2 linked regions of the Bosea sp. 685 genome follow. The protein of the gene in region 1 binds, or shares a complex with, the protein of each later gene. Links are inferred from orthologs where the notes say so. Each region holds a gene or a part of one and is shown on either strand. Other genes may lie near its edges. The genes, in order: dnaN and RMR04_RS13220.

The links.
Region 2: the proteins of dnaN (region 1) and RMR04_RS13220 are in contact, whole or in part, in a solved structure (PDB 1OK7), measured with the Escherichia coli proteins. The link is inferred for Bosea sp. 685 from one-to-one orthologs.

The regions. Positions count from the first base shown.
Region 1 is NZ_CP134779.1:6,095,411-6,107,703, forward strand. The notes cover bases 493-3,471. They hold dnaN (DNA polymerase III subunit beta), read right to left. Parts: upstream 2,551-3,471; coding sequence 1,435-2,550; downstream 493-1,434. Other genes in these bases: recF (DNA replication/repair protein RecF), read right to left, coding at 493-1,305; dnaA (chromosomal replication initiator protein DnaA), read right to left, coding at 2,716-3,471. Also shown: RMR04_RS29670 (methyl-accepting chemotaxis protein), read right to left, coding at 1-106; more of recF, read right to left, coding at 178-492; more of dnaA, read right to left, coding at 3,472-4,239; rpsT (30S ribosomal protein S20), read right to left, coding at 5,032-5,298; RMR04_RS29695 (threo-3-hydroxy-L-aspartate ammonia-lyase), read right to left, coding at 5,483-6,472; RMR04_RS29700 (sodium:proton antiporter), read right to left, coding at 6,666-8,090; RMR04_RS29705 (hypothetical protein), read left to right, coding at 8,228-8,707; RMR04_RS29710 (class II glutamine amidotransferase), read left to right, coding at 8,937-9,725; RMR04_RS29715 (hypothetical protein), read right to left, coding at 9,750-10,601; ATP-dependent helicase HrpB, read left to right, coding at 10,807-12,293. UniProt on the Escherichia coli protein: Confers DNA tethering and processivity to DNA polymerases and other proteins. Acts as a clamp, forming a ring around DNA (a reaction catalyzed by the clamp-loading complex) which diffuses in an ATP-independent manner freely and bidirectionally along dsDNA.
Region 2 is NZ_CP134779.1:2,489,500-2,495,287, reverse strand. What follows is about bases 779-3,708. They hold RMR04_RS13220 (DNA polymerase IV), read left to right. Parts: upstream 779-1,529; coding sequence 1,530-2,888; downstream 2,889-3,708. Other genes in these bases: RMR04_RS13215 (cell envelope integrity EipB family protein), read right to left, coding at 2,845-3,696; RMR04_RS13225 (DUF3572 domain-containing protein), read left to right, coding at 1,243-1,533; RMR04_RS13230 (response regulator), read right to left, coding at 779-1,103. Also shown: RMR04_RS13235 (PleD family two-component system response regulator), read right to left, coding at 1-713; more of RMR04_RS13230, read right to left, coding at 732-778; RMR04_RS13210 (RidA family protein), read left to right, coding at 3,893-4,363; RMR04_RS13205 (glycerophosphodiester phosphodiesterase family protein), read left to right, coding at 4,363-5,127; RMR04_RS13200 (GNAT family N-acetyltransferase), read left to right, coding at 5,124-5,788. UniProt on the Escherichia coli protein: Poorly processive, error-prone DNA polymerase involved in translesion repair and untargeted mutagenesis. Copies undamaged DNA at stalled replication forks, which arise in vivo from mismatched or misaligned primer ends.

The sequences.
Region 1 (12,293 bases):
TGTAGAGCGAGCACACCGAAGCGTCGAAATGCGGCTCCAGAATCGCCAGAAGGCGAGCGGCGAGAGCGGCCTCGGCAGCCGTGAAGGAGGGCGGCGACGGTTGCATCGCCCTCACTCTCGTCAAAAATGGTTAACCGTCCCTGCTGGGTCCGCGCGGCCTCCCACCACAGGGCAATCTCAGCTCAGCGGGACGACACGCCCGGCATTGACCAGGAAGCGCTCAGACCCCTCCGGCAGGCTGGAGAACAGCGCCGGGTCGGCCCCGGTCATCCAGACCTGGCAGCCGAGCGCGAGCAGGGCGTCATAGAGCGCCGCCCGCCGGCGCGGATCGAGATGGGCGGCGATCTCGTCCAGCAGCACGAGCGGGGCAATGCCGCTCATCGCAGCGACCAGCCTGGCATGAGCGAGCACGAGGCCGATCAGAAGCGCCTTCTGTTCGCCGGTGGACCCCAGTTCGGCGGGGATGTCCTTGGGCGCATGGCGGACTTCGAGATCCGAGGCCTGCGGCCCGATCAGCGTTCGCCCGGCGGCGCGGTCGCGAGCCCGGCTCTGCCGCAGCAAGGCGCGGTACTCATCCTCGGCGTCGAGCGCCGGCCGCTGTGCCACCAGAGTATCGAGTTCGCCCGCCAGTGCCAGCTCCGCATGGGGGAAGGGCGAGGCGTCATCGCGGGTCTCCGCGATGATCGCGCTCAAGCGCGCCACCGTCTCGGCGCGGGCGGCGGCGACCGCGACGCCAAGCTCGGCGACCTCGCGCTCGACGGCGTCGAGCCATTGCGTCTGATGCGGCGTCTCCTCGAGGATACGGTTGCGTGAGCGCAAGGCGCGCTCCAGCGCGTTCGAGCGGGTCGCATGCGTCGGGTCGACCGCCAGCACCAGCCGGTCGAGGAAGCGGCGGCGGTCGCCGGCGGCGCCCCTGAACAGCCCATCGACATCCGGCGTCAGCCAGACCAGGCGCAGATGCTCGCTGAAGGCCAGCGCCGAGCCGACCGGAACGCCATCGATGCGTGAGAGGCGGCTGCGCTTGCCCTCGCCATCGCGCTCGCTCAGCCCCATGCCCAGGCGCGGCCCGTCATCGGCGAGCGCGATCGAGACGGCAAAAGAGCTCGGTCCGCCCTGGCGCGCCATGTCGGCAAGGTCGACGCGGCGCAAGCCGCGCCCAGGCGCAAACAGCGAAAGTGCTTCCAGCAGATTGGTCTTGCCCGCTCCATTCTCGCCGACGAGCGCAACGATTTGGCCCTCGATCGTCAGATCAAGAGCCTCGTAGGAGCGGAAATCCTGAAGGATCAGGCGCGCGACGGCCGTCACGACGCTGAATGCCGGCTAGATCACGTCGCATTCGGACGGTCACGCCCGAATGCAAAAAACGTGATCGATTCCAAGGATCTAGAGCATTGCTCCAGCGAAAAACCGGTGCCCACTTTTTCGCGCAATGCTCTAAACGCGCATCGGCATCAGCACATAGAGCGCAGACGCGCCTTCGCGATCCTGGATCACGGTCGGCGAGCCGGGATCGGCCAGCTTGAGCAGGGCCGTGTCGCCATCGAGCTGGGCGGCGATATCCATGAGATAGCGGGCATTGAAGCCGATATCGAGCGGGCTCGCATCATAGTCGACCTCGATCTCCTCGGTCGCCGAGCCGGAATCGGGATTGGTGACCGAGAGCGTCATGCGGCCATCGGCCATGGAGAGCTTCACGGCCCGGCCGCGCTCGGAGGAGATCGTCGAGACGCGGTCGACCGAGGCCGCGAAATCACCCTTGTCGACGGTCAATCGCTTGTCGTTGCCGCTGGGGATGACCCGCTGATAATCGGGGAAAGTGCCGTCGATCAGCTTCGAGGTCAGTACAACGGCCTGGGTCGCGACGCGGATCTTGGTCGCGGACAATTCGATCGCCACTTCGGTCTCGCCGTCCTCCAGCAGTTTCTGGATTTCGGAGACGGCCTTGCGCGGGATAATGACACCCGGCATGCCGGCAGCGCCTGCAGGCGCTGCGGTGTCGACGCGGGCGAGACGGTGGCCGTCGGTGGCGACCGCGCGCAGCAGGCTGCGGCCCTCGACATCGAGCGTGTGGAGATAGATGCCGTTCAGATAATAGCGCGTCTCCTCGGTCGAGATCGCGAATTGCGTCTTGTCGATCAGGCGCTTGAACTCGCCCGCCGGGAGCACGAAGCGATGCGCCATCTCGCCGGCCGTGATGTCGGGGAAGTCGCTTTCCGGCAAGGTCTGGAGCTGAAAGCGCGAGCGGCCCGAGCGCAGGGTCAGCCCGGTCTCGCCAGTCGTCTCAAGCGAGACCTGCGCGCCGTCGGGCAGCTTGCGGACGATATCGTACAGCGTATGGGCCGGGACGGTCGTCGCGCCGGGCTCGGCGACATCGGCGGCGATCGTTTCCACGACCTCGATATCGAGGTCGGTCGCCTTGAGCCTCAGGCCGGCCTCCGCTCCACTGAGCAGCAGGTTCGACAGGATCGGGATCGTGTTGCGGCGCTCCACCACGCGATGCACGTGGCCCAGCGACTTCAGCAGCGTGGAACGTTCGACCGTGACCTTCATATCTCTTAGTCTTCTGGCGTGATTGCGCCCGGGCCAAGGAGGCGCGGGCGGCGGAATGGCCCGCGACATTGCCGGAGGCGCGCCACCGGCGCAAGGGCAGGCGCGCCGGCAATCACAATCAAAGCGGGCGGAGGGGCTTCAATGCCCGTCGCTCACTCCTGCTGCTCACTCCTGCAGCATGCGCTTCAAGAGATCGACCTCGTCATGGAGCAAGCGATCCTCGGTGATCGCCTTCTCGATCTTGCGCACCGCATGCAGCACCGTGGTGTGATCGCGCCCGCCGAACCGGCGGCCGATCTCGGGCAGGGAGCGCGGGGTCAGCGCCTTGGAGAGATACATCGCGATCTGGCGCGGCTTCACCACCGCCGCCGTCCGCCGCTCCGAAAGGATATCGGCCCGGCTGACATTGTAGCGCGTTGCGACCAGCTTCTGGATGTCCTCGATCTTGACGCGGCGCGGCTCGCGGGTCCGCACCAGATCGCGGATCGCGGCCTCGGCCGTCTCCAGGGTGACCGCCTGGCCAGACAGCGTGGCATGGGCGAGCAAGCGGTTGGCGGCGCCGTCGAGATCGCGGCCATTGGTGGCGACGACGCAAGCGACATAGGCGACGACATCGGGATTGACGTGGAAATTCGGATGGGCGGCATGCAGCGCCGCCAACCGACCGCCAAGAATCTTGCCGCGCAGCGTCTCGTCGAGATCGCCGACCTCGACCACGAGCCCACCGCCCAGACGCGAGCGAATGCGCTCGTCCAGGGCCTCGAGATCATTGGCGAGCCTGTCACCGGCCACGACGATCTGCTTGCCGGCGTCGATCAGCGCATTGATCGTATGGCCGAACTCCTGCTGGATCGACTTGCCCTGGATGAACTGCACATCATCGACCACGAGCAGGTCGATGCCGCGCAGCTTCTCCTTGAAGGCGAGCGCGGTCTGCGACTTCAGCGCGGCGACGAAGCCGTACATGAAGCGGTCGGCGGTGAAATAAGCGACGCGCTTGCCCTGGCGGCGCGCCTCCTGAGCGATCGCCTGCAGCAGATGCGTCTTGCCCAAGCCGACGCCGGCATGAATGTAGAGCGGGTTGTAGGGCGTCGATCCGGCAGGAGCCGCAGCGATACGCTCGGCAGCCGCGAAAGCGAGCTGGTTCGACTTGCCGACGATGAAGTTCTCGAAGGTCAGGCGCCGGTCGAGCACCGTGCCGCAAGCGTCGACGATGTCGCGCTCGCATGGCGTCGCTGCCTCACCATGACGGACCTCAGCGGAAGCCGCCACGGGCGTAGCCACCGCAGAGCGCGGACGCGCGGCGGCCATCTCCCGCACCGGAGCCGGGGCGCTGTCACGCGACACCTGGCGGACGGACAGGATGACGCCATTCACGGCGCCGAGTTCGGCCTGGCAATTGACCTGAAGACGCTCGGCGTAATGCGCCTCGAGCCAGCTCTTCAGAAAACGGGTCGGCACGGTCAGATAGGCGACGCTGTCGACGAGCCCGCCGATCTCGACGCGGGCGAACCAGCTCGAGAACACGTCCTCGCCAAGCTCCGCACGCAAGCGGCGGCGAACGCGGTCCCAGGCCTCCCCGAGCGAACCCTGCAGGGGGGCGATCGTCTCCGTGATCGTGGCTGCAATCAAGGGAAGCGGCGCCGCCACTGCCTCGATCGCTGCCACTGTCTCCTGCCGTTCAAACATGTGTGTTGCCCCGTTTCTTTTAAAAAATTGGCGCGCTTGAGCGAGAACCGCCGCAATGCGGCAGCCTCGCCGGCGCTACTGTCCGGTCGATAGAACAGGCTTTCCGCGAACGCTGCGCGCTCGCAGGGGGGCCTGCCTTCGCTCCTGTCGATTACGCCTGGAAAGCCCGCCGCGGGACGAAGCCGCACTTCATCTCAATCTGACAAGACAAAGAGCCGCATCCTCCAACCCCCCTGGGTCGCGAGCCAAACACCCTCATTTCTTATGAAAATCCCCGGTGGCCATTGCTGTCCGCCCGGCGATGAAATGACCTTACAGGGCGCTCTCGAAAGGGATCAACATCCCCTTCAGCCGGCTTCCGAGAGTCGAGGCCCGAAAGGGGTACCCTGACCTACCGGCATTCACCGCGCAATTGGTTGTGGAACTTAAGATTTTCTTTACGGATGCCCCATGCCGCCGGGGGCGAATCTTTTTTTCCAAATGTGCGATCCACCCGAGGTGAGTCCGGGGGAATCCCGAGGGTCAAATCCTTTGCCCGCTAAACTCATGAAAAATAAGCGCTTTCGCTGCGCGGTCAAAACCGCCGGAGAGGCCGATTTTGCGCCCTCAGAGCGCTCCGGGAGTCAACCCCGCAAAGCCGTGGAAAGATTGCAGAATCTTGCTGACACGCGCTCCGAATCAATCATTCGCGCGCTGTAGCAGCCGGGTCACAGCAGGTTTGCAGCCAACGAAAAAACCCGGCCTCGCGGCCGGGTTTTTCAGTCGAAAATCCGCTCTGCGGAATGGCGAAAATCAGGAGGCGAGAGCGCCAACCCGATGCGCCAGGCGCGAGACCTTGCGGGACGCCGTATTCTTGTGAACGATGCCCTTCTGAGCAGCCCGCATGATCTCCGGCTGGGCAGCCTTCAGAGCGTCGGCAGCGGCGCTCTTGTCGCCGGAGGCGATCGCCTCCTCGACCTTGCGCAGGAAGGTGCGCATGCGCGAGCGGCGCGCCTTATTGACCTCGGTGCGACGCGCGATCTTGCGCGTGGCCTTCTTGGCCGACGTCGTATTGGCCATCGAAACGTCCTCGTTGTCATCGCGTCCGTTCGCCTCAGGCTATGTGCCTGGCGGGGTCGGACCGCGACCGTGATGGAAAATGCGTGGGCGGCGGCCGTTGCTTTGCGCGGACCGTCGCGAGAGGCAGGCGTATAGTCGCTGCCGCGCCCGGCGTCAACGCCGGAATGGCCCGCGACCGCAGGTTTTAGCTGGCTGGCGCGATGAAACGGGCAAAGCTCGCCAGATCGACGTTGCCGCCGCTCAAGATCACGCCGACGCGCTTGCCCGCGACAGGCACCGCGCCGGTGAAGGCGGCGGCGGCAGCCAGGCATCCGGTCGGCTCGACCACGAGCTTCATCCGCTCGGCGAAGAAGCGCATCGCGTCGATCAGCGCGGCGTCGCTGACGGTGACGATGTCCTCGACCAGGGCCTGGATGATCGGGAAGGTGAGATCGCCCAGGAACGAGGTCTGCGCCCCGTCGGCGATCGTCTTGGGCACCGCGATCTTGACGATCTTGCCGGAGCGGAAGGATTGCTGGCCGTCATTGCCGGCCTCGGGCTCGACGCCAAAGACGCGGCAGCCCGGATTCAGCGCCTTGGCAGCCAAGGCCGCCCCCGCCAGCAGGCCGCCGCCGCCGAGGCAGACCAGCAGGATGTCGAGGGGGCCGGCATCCTCGATCAGCTCCTTGGTCGCCGTGCCCTGCCCGGCGATGACATGAGGGTGGTCGTAGGGCGGGATCACGGTCAGGCCGCGCTCGGCCGCGAGCCGGCCGCCGATCGCGAGGCGGTCCTGGCTGTAGCGGTCATAGCGCACGACCTCGCCGCCATAGGCCTGCGTCGCCTCGACCTTCGCCACCGGTGCATCCTCCGGCATGATGATCGTCGTCGGTACGCCGAGCAGCTTGCCCGCCAGCGCAATCGCCTGGGCATGATTGCCCGAGGAGTAGGTCACGACGCCGGCGCGCTTCTGCTCCGGCGACAATGCGGCGATCGCATTATAGCCGCCGCGGAATTTGAAGGCGCCCATGCGCTGCAGGTTCTCGGCCTTGAAGACGAGGCTGGCGTCGGTACGCCTGTTGGCGGTAGCCGAGGTCAGAACCGGGGTATGGTGGGCGACGCCCTTGATGCGCAGCGCCGCCGCCTCGACATCGGCATAGGTCGGCAGAGAGGGCTTGCTGGCAGCTGCGTCGGTCATGGAAATGTGTCCTGCGGCGTGATCGTCTCAACGCTATCTGCCAGCACAGGCAGCCAGGCTTCAAGTCAGAGACGGTGACATCAGCCATGCGTGGCGTTGATCGATGCACAAGCCTCGATGCAAGCCGCGGGGAACCCGAGAAGCCCCGGCGAGAGACGCTCGGGACGAGCCCGGGCATGACGACATCGCCGGTTCACCTGAAGAACAACAGCGTCTGCACCAGGAACAGCGGGATCAGGATCGCGCCCGACCAGAGCATGTAGCCGAAGAAGCTCGGCATCGCGACCTTCCGGTCCTTGGCGATAGCATAGACCATGAAATTCGGCGCGTTGCCGATATAGCTGTTGGCGCCCATGAAGACCGCGCCGGCCGAGATCGCCGTCAGCGTCAGCGCGCCCGTTGTCATCAGCGACTTGGGATCGCCGCCGGCGAGTTCGAAGAAGACGAGATAGGTCGGCGCGTTGTCGAGGAAGGAGGACAGCGCCCCGGTCAGCCAGAAATAGGCGATGTTGTTGGGCGTGCCATCGACATGGCTGACCAGCGCGACCAGCGGCGCGAAGGCTCCGTTCCGGCCCGCCTGCAGCATCGCCAGAACCGGGATGATGCAGATGAAGATGCCGGCGAAGAGTTTCGCGACCTCCTTGATCGGCCCCCAGCTGAATTCGTTGCCGGCGCGCACGGGCCCCGGCGTCAGCTTCAGCGAAACTCCCGCCAGCGCGAGCAGGATGAGGTCGCGCGCCAGATTCTGCCATTCCACCGCGATGCCGTGCACGGTGAAGGCGACGCCCGGCTTCCAGCTTGCCGACATCAGGATGGCGAGAATGACGCCGCCGAGCAGGGCGATGTTGACCTTGCCGTAGAGCTTGATGTCGCGGTCCGGCGTCGGGTCCTTGAGCGCGGGAAGGCCCTCCTCCTTGCGGTAGAACCAGCTGTCGAGCCCATAGAACAGCGCCAGCAGCACGATGACGGCAAAGCCGGTCTCCGGCAGCAGATGCGTGGTCGTCCAGAAGAAGCTCACTCCGCGCAGGAAGCCGAGGAATAGCGGGGGGTCGCCGAGCGGTGTCAGCGAGCCGCCGATATTCGAGACCAGGAAGATGAAGAACACGACGACATGGACGTTGAAGCGCCGCGCGTCATTGGCGCGCAGGATCGGGCGGATCATGATGATCGAGGCGCCCGTGGTGCCGACGAAGCTCGCCATCAGCGTGCCGATCGCCAGGAGGACCGTGTTGGTCGCGGGCGTGCCGTGCAGATTGCCCATGATCAGGATACCGCCGGCGATCGTGAACAGGGCGAAGAGCAGGATGATGAAGGGGATATAGTCGAGCAGCCCCGTATGCAGGAGCGCGCCCAGCGCCGGGTCGAAGCCGCGCGACAGGACCAGCGGCGCCAGCACCAGCACCGACCAGAAAGCAGCGAACTTGCCGTAGTTCAGCTCCCAGAAATGCGGAAACAGCACGGGGCCGAGCGCAATCGAGAGCAGCATGCCGGCGAAGGGCAGCGCCCAGGCCGCTCCCATCGCCGCGCCGCCGATATCGCCTGCAGCCAGCGCCGCGCTGGAGATCAGGCATAGCGCGAGCACCGCGCCGGTTCGTGTCAGAAAGCCCGCCAAAGCCATTCCCCGCCCGCTTTTCGCGTGGTTGTCATCATCACCAGTGCCTAGCTGGTTAGCCGAGGACCGAAAGCCTAGCAACCGAGGGCCAAATCAGTATAGGCCCGGCTGACGCAACGAGAGACGATCAGGGGATTTCGAGGATGCGAGCGCTTCTGCCAGTTCTGGTGGCCCTTATCTTCGTCCCGGCCCTGGCCAGCCCGGTCTTCGCCCAGGTCTTAATCGCCGAGATCAGGGCCCAGATCTTCCTCGAACGCTCCGGCAAGCTCTCGGATAATCTCATCGGCGCCAACAAGGCGCTGCACAACACGGTCATCGGCGAGGGCGATGCCGGCGAGCCGGCCGACGCGGTTCTGGTGACATTGGTGTTCACCGGCGCGAAGAACACCAAATCCTCCGACAAGATCGCCCGCGACCTTGCCTCCATCACGGTCAGGCAGCGGGCCAAGACCGGCGAGAAGACCCTGCTGCGGCGCGTTTATGGCGGTTTCCTGTTTGGCGAGAGCGGGCGCATCCACAAGGCCTTCCTGCTCGACAACGCGACCTGTGCGCCGCTCGATATCGAGGTCAAAATCGGCCGCAGCGCCAAGAGCGCGAAGCTCGATTTCAGCTGCGGCGAGTAGCCCGTCGTCATCCTGTGCGCGCCGCAGCACAGCGCGATGTGGTGCAGGCACGGGACCGTCGTCGGGATGAGCCGCCTTTTCGTCTCGCGGTTCCGCATCTGCGCCGCGGCACTGCGCGCCGCAGCGCCTGCGGAATGACCCGCATGGGTCGATTGTTATGCCGGCATTCATCCCTGTAGAATAATCTCCTCCTGGCGGCATCCCGGCCGCAGCCGATTCGGGACCGATCATGTGCCGTTTCCTCGCCTATTCAGGCGCGCCCGTTTTCCTTGAGGATCTCGTTGCAGCGCCCTGCCATTCGCTGATCCATCAGTCGCTCCATGCCGAGGAAACCAAGACCGGCACGAATGGCGACGGTTTCGGCGTCGGCTGGTATGGCGACAGGCCGGAGCCCGGGCTCTACCGGGAGGTACGGCCCGCCTGGGCGGATGAAAACCTGCTCTCGATCGCGCGCCAGGTCCGCTCGCATCTGTTCTTCGCCCATGTCCGCGCCGCGACCGGCACCGCGACGACGCGGGCCAACTGCCACCCCTTCGCCCATGGCCACCACCTCTTCATGCATAACGGCCAGATCGGCGGCTACGGCCTGATCCGCCGCAAGCTGGAGAGCCTGATTCCGGATGCGCTCTATGGCGTGCGCGTCGGCACGACCGATTCCGAGGCGATTTTCCTGCTCACCTTGGCCCGCATGGCCGAGGGTTTCTCTCCCGGCGAGGCGTTGGCCTGGGCGCTGGGCGAAGCGCTCGCCTTGATGCAGCAGGCCGGCATTCGCGAGCCCTTGCGCTGCGCCGCGGCGCTTGCCGATGGCGACAGCGTCCATGCCGTGCGTTGGTCCTCCGACCCCAAGCCGCCGACGCTCTATCTCTGCGACCGCGGCGACAGCGTCATCATCGCCTCAGAACCGGTCGATGCCGCGCGCGATTGCTGGCAGGCCCTGCCGGCCAATACGCTGGTCACGGTGCGAACTGGGGCGGTCGCGCTGTCGCCCTTCGAGGTCGGGCTGAAGCAGGCGGCCTGAGGCGAGGGCGGGCTCAGTCCGAAACTAGGCCCGAAGCCTCACGATCCCATAGGGATTGAACTTGAATTCGTCCTCGTCATAGGTCGATGCAAATGAGTGACTCGCCTTGCGCTCGCGCAGCGTCACCTCCAGCCCGCGCTTCGCGATCTCGTCGGCGACCTCGTCCATGAGCGCGACGACCGCCCGTTCGCTGCCCAGCGACTTCGGCGCATAGACCTCCGGCAGCCCGACGAGGTGAAAGCCGACGCTTTCCAGATAGCCCTTGGCCTCCAGCGGGCGTTTTGCGAAGGCGAGGCGGCAGATTCGGCCGAGCGCCAGGTTGTCGCCGGGATCGCGCACGGCCTGGCGCGCCGCTTGCGCCTGGGCTGCCAGCTCCTGCCAGCGCGCCAGCCCATGCGCGATCCCGGCGCTTTCCCCTTTCACGGCCACCGCTCCGGCCTGGATGAGCTGCTGCGCCAGCAGCAAGGCGGTGGCGGAGGTCTCGACGGCCGTCTCGGCCGTCATTTGCGGCCCCATCACATAAAGCACCGAGCCATGCTCCGCGACGGCCCGCTCGTCCGAGTCCGTCCAGGCATTGGGCTGCACGCGATCCCAGCACACCGCAAATGATCGCTCCATCCGGTCATCCGCCTCATCCTGGGAATAATCCGTGTCGACGCTGAAGCCCTTGGCGACAGTGCCGATCGCGTTGCGGGCGGCTTCGGACAGCCGCGCCAGATCGTGTGTGCGCCCGAGAAAACACAGGACATGGCGTGGCATGACGGACGGTTGAGGCGTCGCGGGAGCAGGCTTTGGCTCGTCGGCGCGGGACGCGCCTCCCAACGCCGATGCGCCGATGAACCATAGGAGGCCGCGACGAATGAGGCTCACATGCATTGGGTCTCTCGAAAGCGGGACCTGCTTCAGCGGGTCGACAGCGCGATCCTGCCGAATCCTGCCAGCCTTGGGCAATCGATTCCTGTTGCAAGCATCCTGGGTCGAGCATCGGGCCTTGCCGGAAACCCGGGCGCCGCATTCCGCTTCAAGGCTTGTGCTCCGAAGACTTGCGCTTCGCCTCTCGTCGCGCCACAGGCGAGACGTCATGCGCGCCTTCGACACGAAGCTTCCCATCGATGCCGTTCTGGACGAACTCGCAGCCTCGCTGCGGGCGCGGCCCAACGTCGTCCTCGTCGCGCCGCCCGGCGCGGGCAAGACCACGCGCGTGCCACTCGCCTTGCTCGACGAACCCTGGGCGAAGGGCGGCAAGCTGATTCTGCTCGAGCCGCGCCGGCTCGCGGCGCGCGGCGCGGCCAACCGCATGGCGCAGACACTGGGCGAACGCGTTGGCGAGACGGTCGGCCTGCGCGTCCGGCTCGGCTCCAAGATCGGCCCGAAAACCCGCATCGAGGTCGTCACCGAAGGCGTCTTCGCCCGGATGATCCTCGACGATCCCGGGCTCGACGGCATCGCGGCCGTGCTCTTCGACGAATTCCACGAGCGCTCGCTCGATGCCGATTTCGGCCTGGCGCTGGCGCTCGATGCACAAGCGGGCCTGCGCGAGGATCTGCGCATCCTGGTGATGTCGGCGACGCTCGATGGCGCGCGCGTCGCGCGACTGCTCGGCGATGCACCCGTGATCGAGAGCCAGGGGCGGGCCTTTCCCGTCGAGACACGCTATCGCGGCCGCGATCCGCTGAAGCGCATCGAGGATCAGGTCACGGAGGCCGTGCTTCTGGCGCTGAACGAGCAGGCGGGCTCGCTGCTCGTCTTCCTGCCCGGGCAGGGCGAGATCCGCCGTGTCGAGGAGCGCCTGCGCGAGCGCATCCGCGAGGCTTCCGTCGAGATCGCACCGCTCTATGGCGCGCTCGACCAGGCAGAACAGGACCGCGCCGTGCTGCCTGCGCCCAAGGGCCGCCGCAAGGTCGTATTGGCGACCGCCATCGCCGAGACCTCGCTGACGATTGAGGGCGTGCGCGTGGTGATCGATTCAGGCCTTGCCCGCGTACCGGTCTACGAGCCCGATATCGGCGTGACCCGGTTGGAGACGCGCCGCGTCAGCCGCGCGGCGGCAGACCAGCGTCGCGGCCGCGCCGGGCGCACCGAGCCCGGCATCTGCTACCGGCTCTGGGAGGAGGCCGGCACCGGCGCGCTGGAGGCCTTCGCACGGCCCGAAATCCTCTCCGCCGACCTTGCCCCCCTGCTGCTCGATTGCGCCGCCTGGGGTGTGACCGACCCGACGAGCCTCGCCTTCCTCGATACGCCGCCCGCACCGGCCCTGAAGGAGGCGCGCGCCCTGCTGACGACGCTGCACGCGCTCGACGGCGATGGCCGCATCACGCCGGAGGGCAAGGCGTTGCAGGCGCTGCCGCTGCCACCCCGGCTGGCGCGCATGGTCGTCGCCGCCGCGGGCTTCGGCCAGGCGAGCCCGGCGGCCGCGCTTGCCGCGTTGCTGGTCGAGCGCGGGCTGGGCGGCGATGCGATCGATCTTGCCGAGCGCCTGGAGCGGCTCGGCCGCGAGCGCGGCGGCCGCGCTGCCGATATGCGCCGGCTGGCCGAAGGCTGGGCGCGCAGCGCGGAGAAGGCGCGTCC
Region 2 (5,788 bases), 3.6 Mb from region 1 along the record:
TCGGCCTCGCCCAGCATCAGCACCGAGACGTTGCGGGTGCGCTCGAGCGAGCGCAGCTGACTGCAGATGCGCAGGCCGTCATAGGCCTTGAGGTCAAGGCTGACGAGAACGCTGTCGTAATCGCCCTCGGCAGCCCGCACCAGGGCCTGATGCGGATCGGTCTCGATCTCGACGACGTGGAAGGCCGAAAGCGCGCTCGACAGCCGTTCGGTCACGGTCGGCCGGTCCTCGATCACCAGGATGCGGCCGTTCAGACCGGTCTCGGAGGCTGCGGCGGCAAGCGGATCGGCGATGCCGAGCCGGCGCGAGGCGAAAGCGCGGTTGCGCAACTCGTCCGTGACGGATTTCAAGCGAACAAGGCTGCGCACGCGGGCAAACAGCGCGGTGTCGTCCAGCGGCTTGGTCAGGAAATCGTCAGCCCCGGCATCCAACCCCTTCAGGCGATCGCCGGGCTGATCGAGCGCCGTCACCATCACGACCGGGATATGGGCCGTGGTCGCGCCGTTCTTCAAGCGCCGGCAGACCTCGAAGCCGTCCATGCCCGGCATCATCACGTCGAGCAGGACGATGTCCGCCTCGCCGCGTTCGCAGATCGCCAGCGCCTCGATTCCGTTCAGCGCGGTCACGACGTCGAAATACTCCGCTGAAAGCTTCGCCTCCAGCAGCTTCACATTGGTGACGATGTCGTCGACGACGAGGACACGGGCTGACATGGTTTTGCTTTCGAAGCCTCAGGCTGGGCCAGCGTAGGCGCGGACCGTCTCCAAGAATTTTGCCACCGAGATCGGCTTGGAGAGATAAGCCTCGCAGCCTCCCTCGCGAATGCGTTCTTCGTCACCCTTCATCGCAAAAGCCGTCACCGCGATAACGGGGATGGATTTGAGGGTATCATCCTCCTTGATCCATTTGGTGACTTCGAGCCCCGAGACCTCGGGAAGCTGGATGTCCATCAAAATCAGATCGGGATGATGCGTGCGCGCGAGTTCGATCGCCTCGATGCCATCGGCAGTCTTCAGCGTGGCATAGCCATGCGCTTCAAGCAAATCATTGAAGAGCTTCATGTTGAGCTCATTGTCCTCGACGATCAAAACCGTCTTCATCATGCCGCCCTTCAAACGCGCCACTGACAGGCCATCTCGATCCTGCCATCACAAGTTGGCGGCCTCATTCAAAGATTACGTTAGCATGAGAGCCGTTGACGAAACGCAAACCTGAAGCTCGATTCGGAAGGCAGCTCCCGCCATGGCAAGATCCCCCTCCGTCGAGGATGCCGAAAACCTCGCGCTGCGCGCGCTGGGCTTCCTCGCTGCAGATCCGGCGCGCCTGGAGCCGTTTCTGGCGCAAACCGGCCTCGGCCCCTCGAATCTAAGAGCAGCGGCGCAAGAGCCCGGTTTCCTCGCCGCAGTGCTCGATCATCTCGCCGGCAGCGATTCGCTGCTGTTGGAGTTTGCCGGAAATTTAAGCTTGAATCCGGAAATCGTCGCTCAGGCCCGCGGACGGCTCGCCGGACCGCCGATGGGCGACGCCCCGTGACCGACCGGGCCGCGCAGCCTGCGCGGCGCGTGCTCTGCCGCGATTGCCTCATCGACCATGAGGAGGCAATCGCTGCGCTGCGCCGCTGCCCGGCTTGCGGCTCCCCGCGGCTGCTGCGCCATCCCGAGCGCGATGCCTTGAGCCTCGCCCATATCGACTGCGACGCCTTCTATGCGGCAATCGAGAAGCGCGACGATCCCACGCTGCTCGACAAGCCGGTGATCATCGGCGGCGGCAAGCGCGGCGTGGTCTCGACGGCCTGCTATATCGCGCGGACCTATGGCGTGCGCTCGGCGATGCCGATGTTCAAGGCCCTGGAGGCCTGCCCCGAAGCCGTGGTCGTCAAGCCGAACATGGCGAAATATGTCGCGGCCGGGCGCGAGGTCAGGCGATTAATGCAGGAGCTGACGCCGCTGGTCGAGCCGCTCTCGATCGACGAGGCCTTTCTCGACCTCGCCGGAACCGAGCGGCTGCATCACGCCAGCCCCGCCATCACGCTCGCGCGCTTCGCCAAGCGGATCGAAGGCGAAGTCGGGATCAGCATCTCCATCGGCCTGTCCTATGCCAAATTCCTGGCCAAGGTCGCCTCCGACATGGACAAGCCGCGCGGCTTCTCCGTCATCGGGCGGGCGGAGGCCGTCGCGTTTCTGGCGAGAAAGCCGGTCAGCCTCATTCCCGGTGTCGGCCAGGCGAGTGCGGCCAAGCTCGCCGAATCCGGCTTCCGCCTGATCGGCGATCTGCGCGAAGCGCCGATCGACAAGCTCTTCCGCCTGGCCGGCAAGGATGGGCCGCGACTGAAGAAGCTCGCCAACGGCATCGACGAGCGCCAGGTCACGCCCGACCGCGAGACCAAGAGCGTGTCCAGCGAAACCACGCTCGACACCGATCTTTCGCGCTTCGAGGATCTCGAGCCGGTGCTGTGGCGGCTCTGCGAGAAAACCTCGAAACGCCTCAAGGCCCAGGCACTCGCGGGCCGGACCATCACCATGAAGCTGAAGACGGCGGATTTTCACGCGATCACGCGCGCCAGTCGCCTGCCGGAGCCGACACAATTGGCGGCCAGGCTGTTCGCCGCTGGGCGCGACCTGCTCAGGCGCGAATGCAACGGCCAGCGCTACCGGCTGATCGGCATCGGCGCGAGCGATTTCAGCGCCCCCGAGGAAGCCGACCATGGCGACCTCGCCGATGTCGCGACCCCCAGGCTGAAGGCGATGGAGGGCGCGCTCGACGCGCTGCGCGCGCGCTTCGGCGATGCGTCGATCGGCAAGGGCCTCAGTCTGCGCGGTCCGCAGCGGGCCAGCGGCGCAAGCGCTACTTCGCGCAATCCTGCTTCGGAAGAAGATCCAGACGCGTGAGCGTGCCGCGCAGGGCGAAGCTGCCATAGTCGAGCTTGATCGCGCCGGTCACGCCATTCTCATAGAGCTCGAAGGAGATGGTGTAGGAGGGCGTGGTCTCGCCGGAATCGACCTTGAAATAGGAGATCGACACCGGCCAGCGCGCGAGCGTCTCGAATTCCGGCCGCTGCAGCGGTGCCTCGGAGGGCTTGGTCTCGATCCGCTTCCCGATCACCGAGAGCGTGTCATAGACCTCCTTGCCGCTATTGGCGCCGTCATAGAGGCGCACGTTCAGCGTGGTCTTGCCGGCGCGCGCGGCCTCGATCACCGCCTTCATCTGCGCGTTCGGGAACAGGGCGTCCGTCGTCTGGCGCACCGTCTCGGGCTTGGGCGCGCTGAGCTTGATCTCGTAGCCGCCACCGGATTTCTGGACCGAGCCGTCGACGATCTCGGCCGGAGCGCCGGCCGCGGAGCTTTCGGTCTTGAAGCGGTAGCTCGCCCCGTCGCCGGCCTCGAAGCTCGTCGTGCGCGCATCGATGGTGCGCGGACCGCCTTCGCTGCTGCTCACCTGCGTGACCTGGCGAAAGGAGAGTACATAGCCCTCGCAGGCATCGCCGGTGAAATCGAAGGCAATGCGACCGCGCGCCGCCTCGATGCTGGTGGCGGGTTTGTCGTCGTCGAGCACAAGATCATAGACCGCGCGATGGGGCGCCAGAACCACGCGCCCGACCGATTGAGGCTGCGCCGAGGCGCCGACGCTCGCCAGCACGGCGACCGTGCTCAGGATACCCGCCAGGGTACTCGCAAGGCCAAATCCGTTCATGCTCATGACATTTGCCGCTCTGCTAGGTGACCGAATAGGTGATCGAACGAATCTAGGTGCATTGCAGCGGTGGCGCAAACAAGGCGTAAGGCCGCCTTCGTGAACGCCGGGCCGAGCCGCCTTGCGAGCATATCGAGGCTGCTTGCGGCTTGCCCGGCCATCGGCCATGAAGGTTTTATTCCATCGAGCCGGAGCACGCCCCATGAGCGCAATCGAAGCCAAGCTTGCCGAACTCGGCATCACCCTGCCCTCTCCGGCCGCGCCGGTCGCGAATTATGTGCCCTATGTCATCACCGGCAAGCTGCTGGTGATCTCCGGCCAGCTCTGCTTTGGCCTCGATGGCAAGCTCTCCGACAGCCACAAGGGCAAGCTCGGTGCCGAGATCTTCAACGAGGCCGGCATCGAGGCGGCGCGGCTTTGCGCCATCAACGTGCTGGCGCAGGCGAAGGCCGCGCTCGGCGATCTCGACCGGATCACCCGTTGCGTGCGACTCGGGGGCTTCATCAACGCGATGCCGCATTTCGCCGGCCTGCCGGCGATCATGAACGGCGCCTCGGATTTGATGGTCGAGGCGCTCGGCGACAAGGGGCGCCATGCCCGCTCGACCATCGGCGTCGCCGAACTCCCGGCCGACGCCGCCGTCGAAGTCGAGGCGATGTTCGAGATCGCGTGATGGCGCAGCTTGCGACATCCGGACTCGGCTGGCTCGTCGCCCGACCAATCGCGCATCGTGGCCTGCATGATGCGAAGATAGGGTTGATCGAGAACAGCCTGTCCGCCGCCGAAGGCGCCATCGCTGGCGGCTTCGGCATCGAATGCGACGTCCAGCTCAGCGCAGACGGCGAGGCGATGGTGTTTCACGATTTCGTGCTCGACCGATTGACGGCCGAGACCGGCCTCGTCAACGAGCGGAGCGCGCAGGCGCTGGCCGGGATTGCCCTGAAGGGCAGCAGTGACCGCATTCCGACGCTGAACGCCTTTCTCGATGCGGTCGCGGGGCGCGTGCCGCTAGTGATCGAGGTCAAGAGCCGCTTCGACGGCGCTCTCGCTTTGGCGCAGCGCACGGCCGAGATCGTCAACCAGCGCGCCGGCCAGCCGATCGTGCTGAAATCCTTCGACCCCGTGATCGTCACGGCATTGCGCAAGCTCGCACCCGGCATTCCGCGCGGGATCGTGGCGATGAGCGACTATTCCTATCCCGACTATGATCACCTCGACGCCACCCAGAAACATGCGCTGGCCAATCTGCTGCATTTCGGCGAGAGCCGGCCGGACTTTTTGTCCTGGAAGGTTGCTGATTTGCCGAGCGCGGCTCCCTATCTCTGTCGGGAGGCGTTGGGCCTGCCGGTGATGAGCTGGACGGTGCGCAACGTTCAGGATCGCGAGCGGGCCGCATTGCATGCCGACCAGATGGTCTTCGAGGGCTTCAAACCTTGAGTGTTGACGGACGCGACGACCTCAGGGTGCGCGTCGCGACGTCTTTGAAGACCGTCCCCGCCGCCGCATGGAACGCCTGCGCCAACCCGCTCGCGTTGCGCGCCGCCATGGCCGCAACCTCCCCGGCCCCTACCTCCCAGGCTCCTGCCTGCCTGGATCTCGCCTCGGCGGTCGACGAGGACAATCCCTTCGTCTCGCATGCCTTCCTGCTCGCCCTGGAGGAGAGCGGTTGCGTCGGCAGGCGTTCCGGCTGGTCCCCGGCCTATCTGCTGGTCGAGGATGCGCAAGGCTCGCTGCTGGCGGCGGCGCCAAGTTTCCTCAAGAGCCACAGCCAGGGCGAATATGTCTTCGACCATGCCTGGGCCGATGCCTATGAGCGCGCCGGCGGGCGCTACTACCCCAAGCTCCAGCTCGCAGCCCCCTTCACGCCCGCGACCGGGCCGCGCCTGCTGGTCGCCGAGGGCCTGCGCGCCGATGAGGCCCGCGCCGGGCTGATCGCCGGGCTGGAGGCGCTGCGCGGGCAAGCGAACGCCTCCTCGGTCCATGTCACCTTCGCGCAGGAGCCCGACATCACGGCGCTGCGCGAGGCCGGCTATCTGGAGCGGCACGACCTTCAGTTTCACTGGCGCAACGAAGACTTTGAAACCTATGACGATTTCCT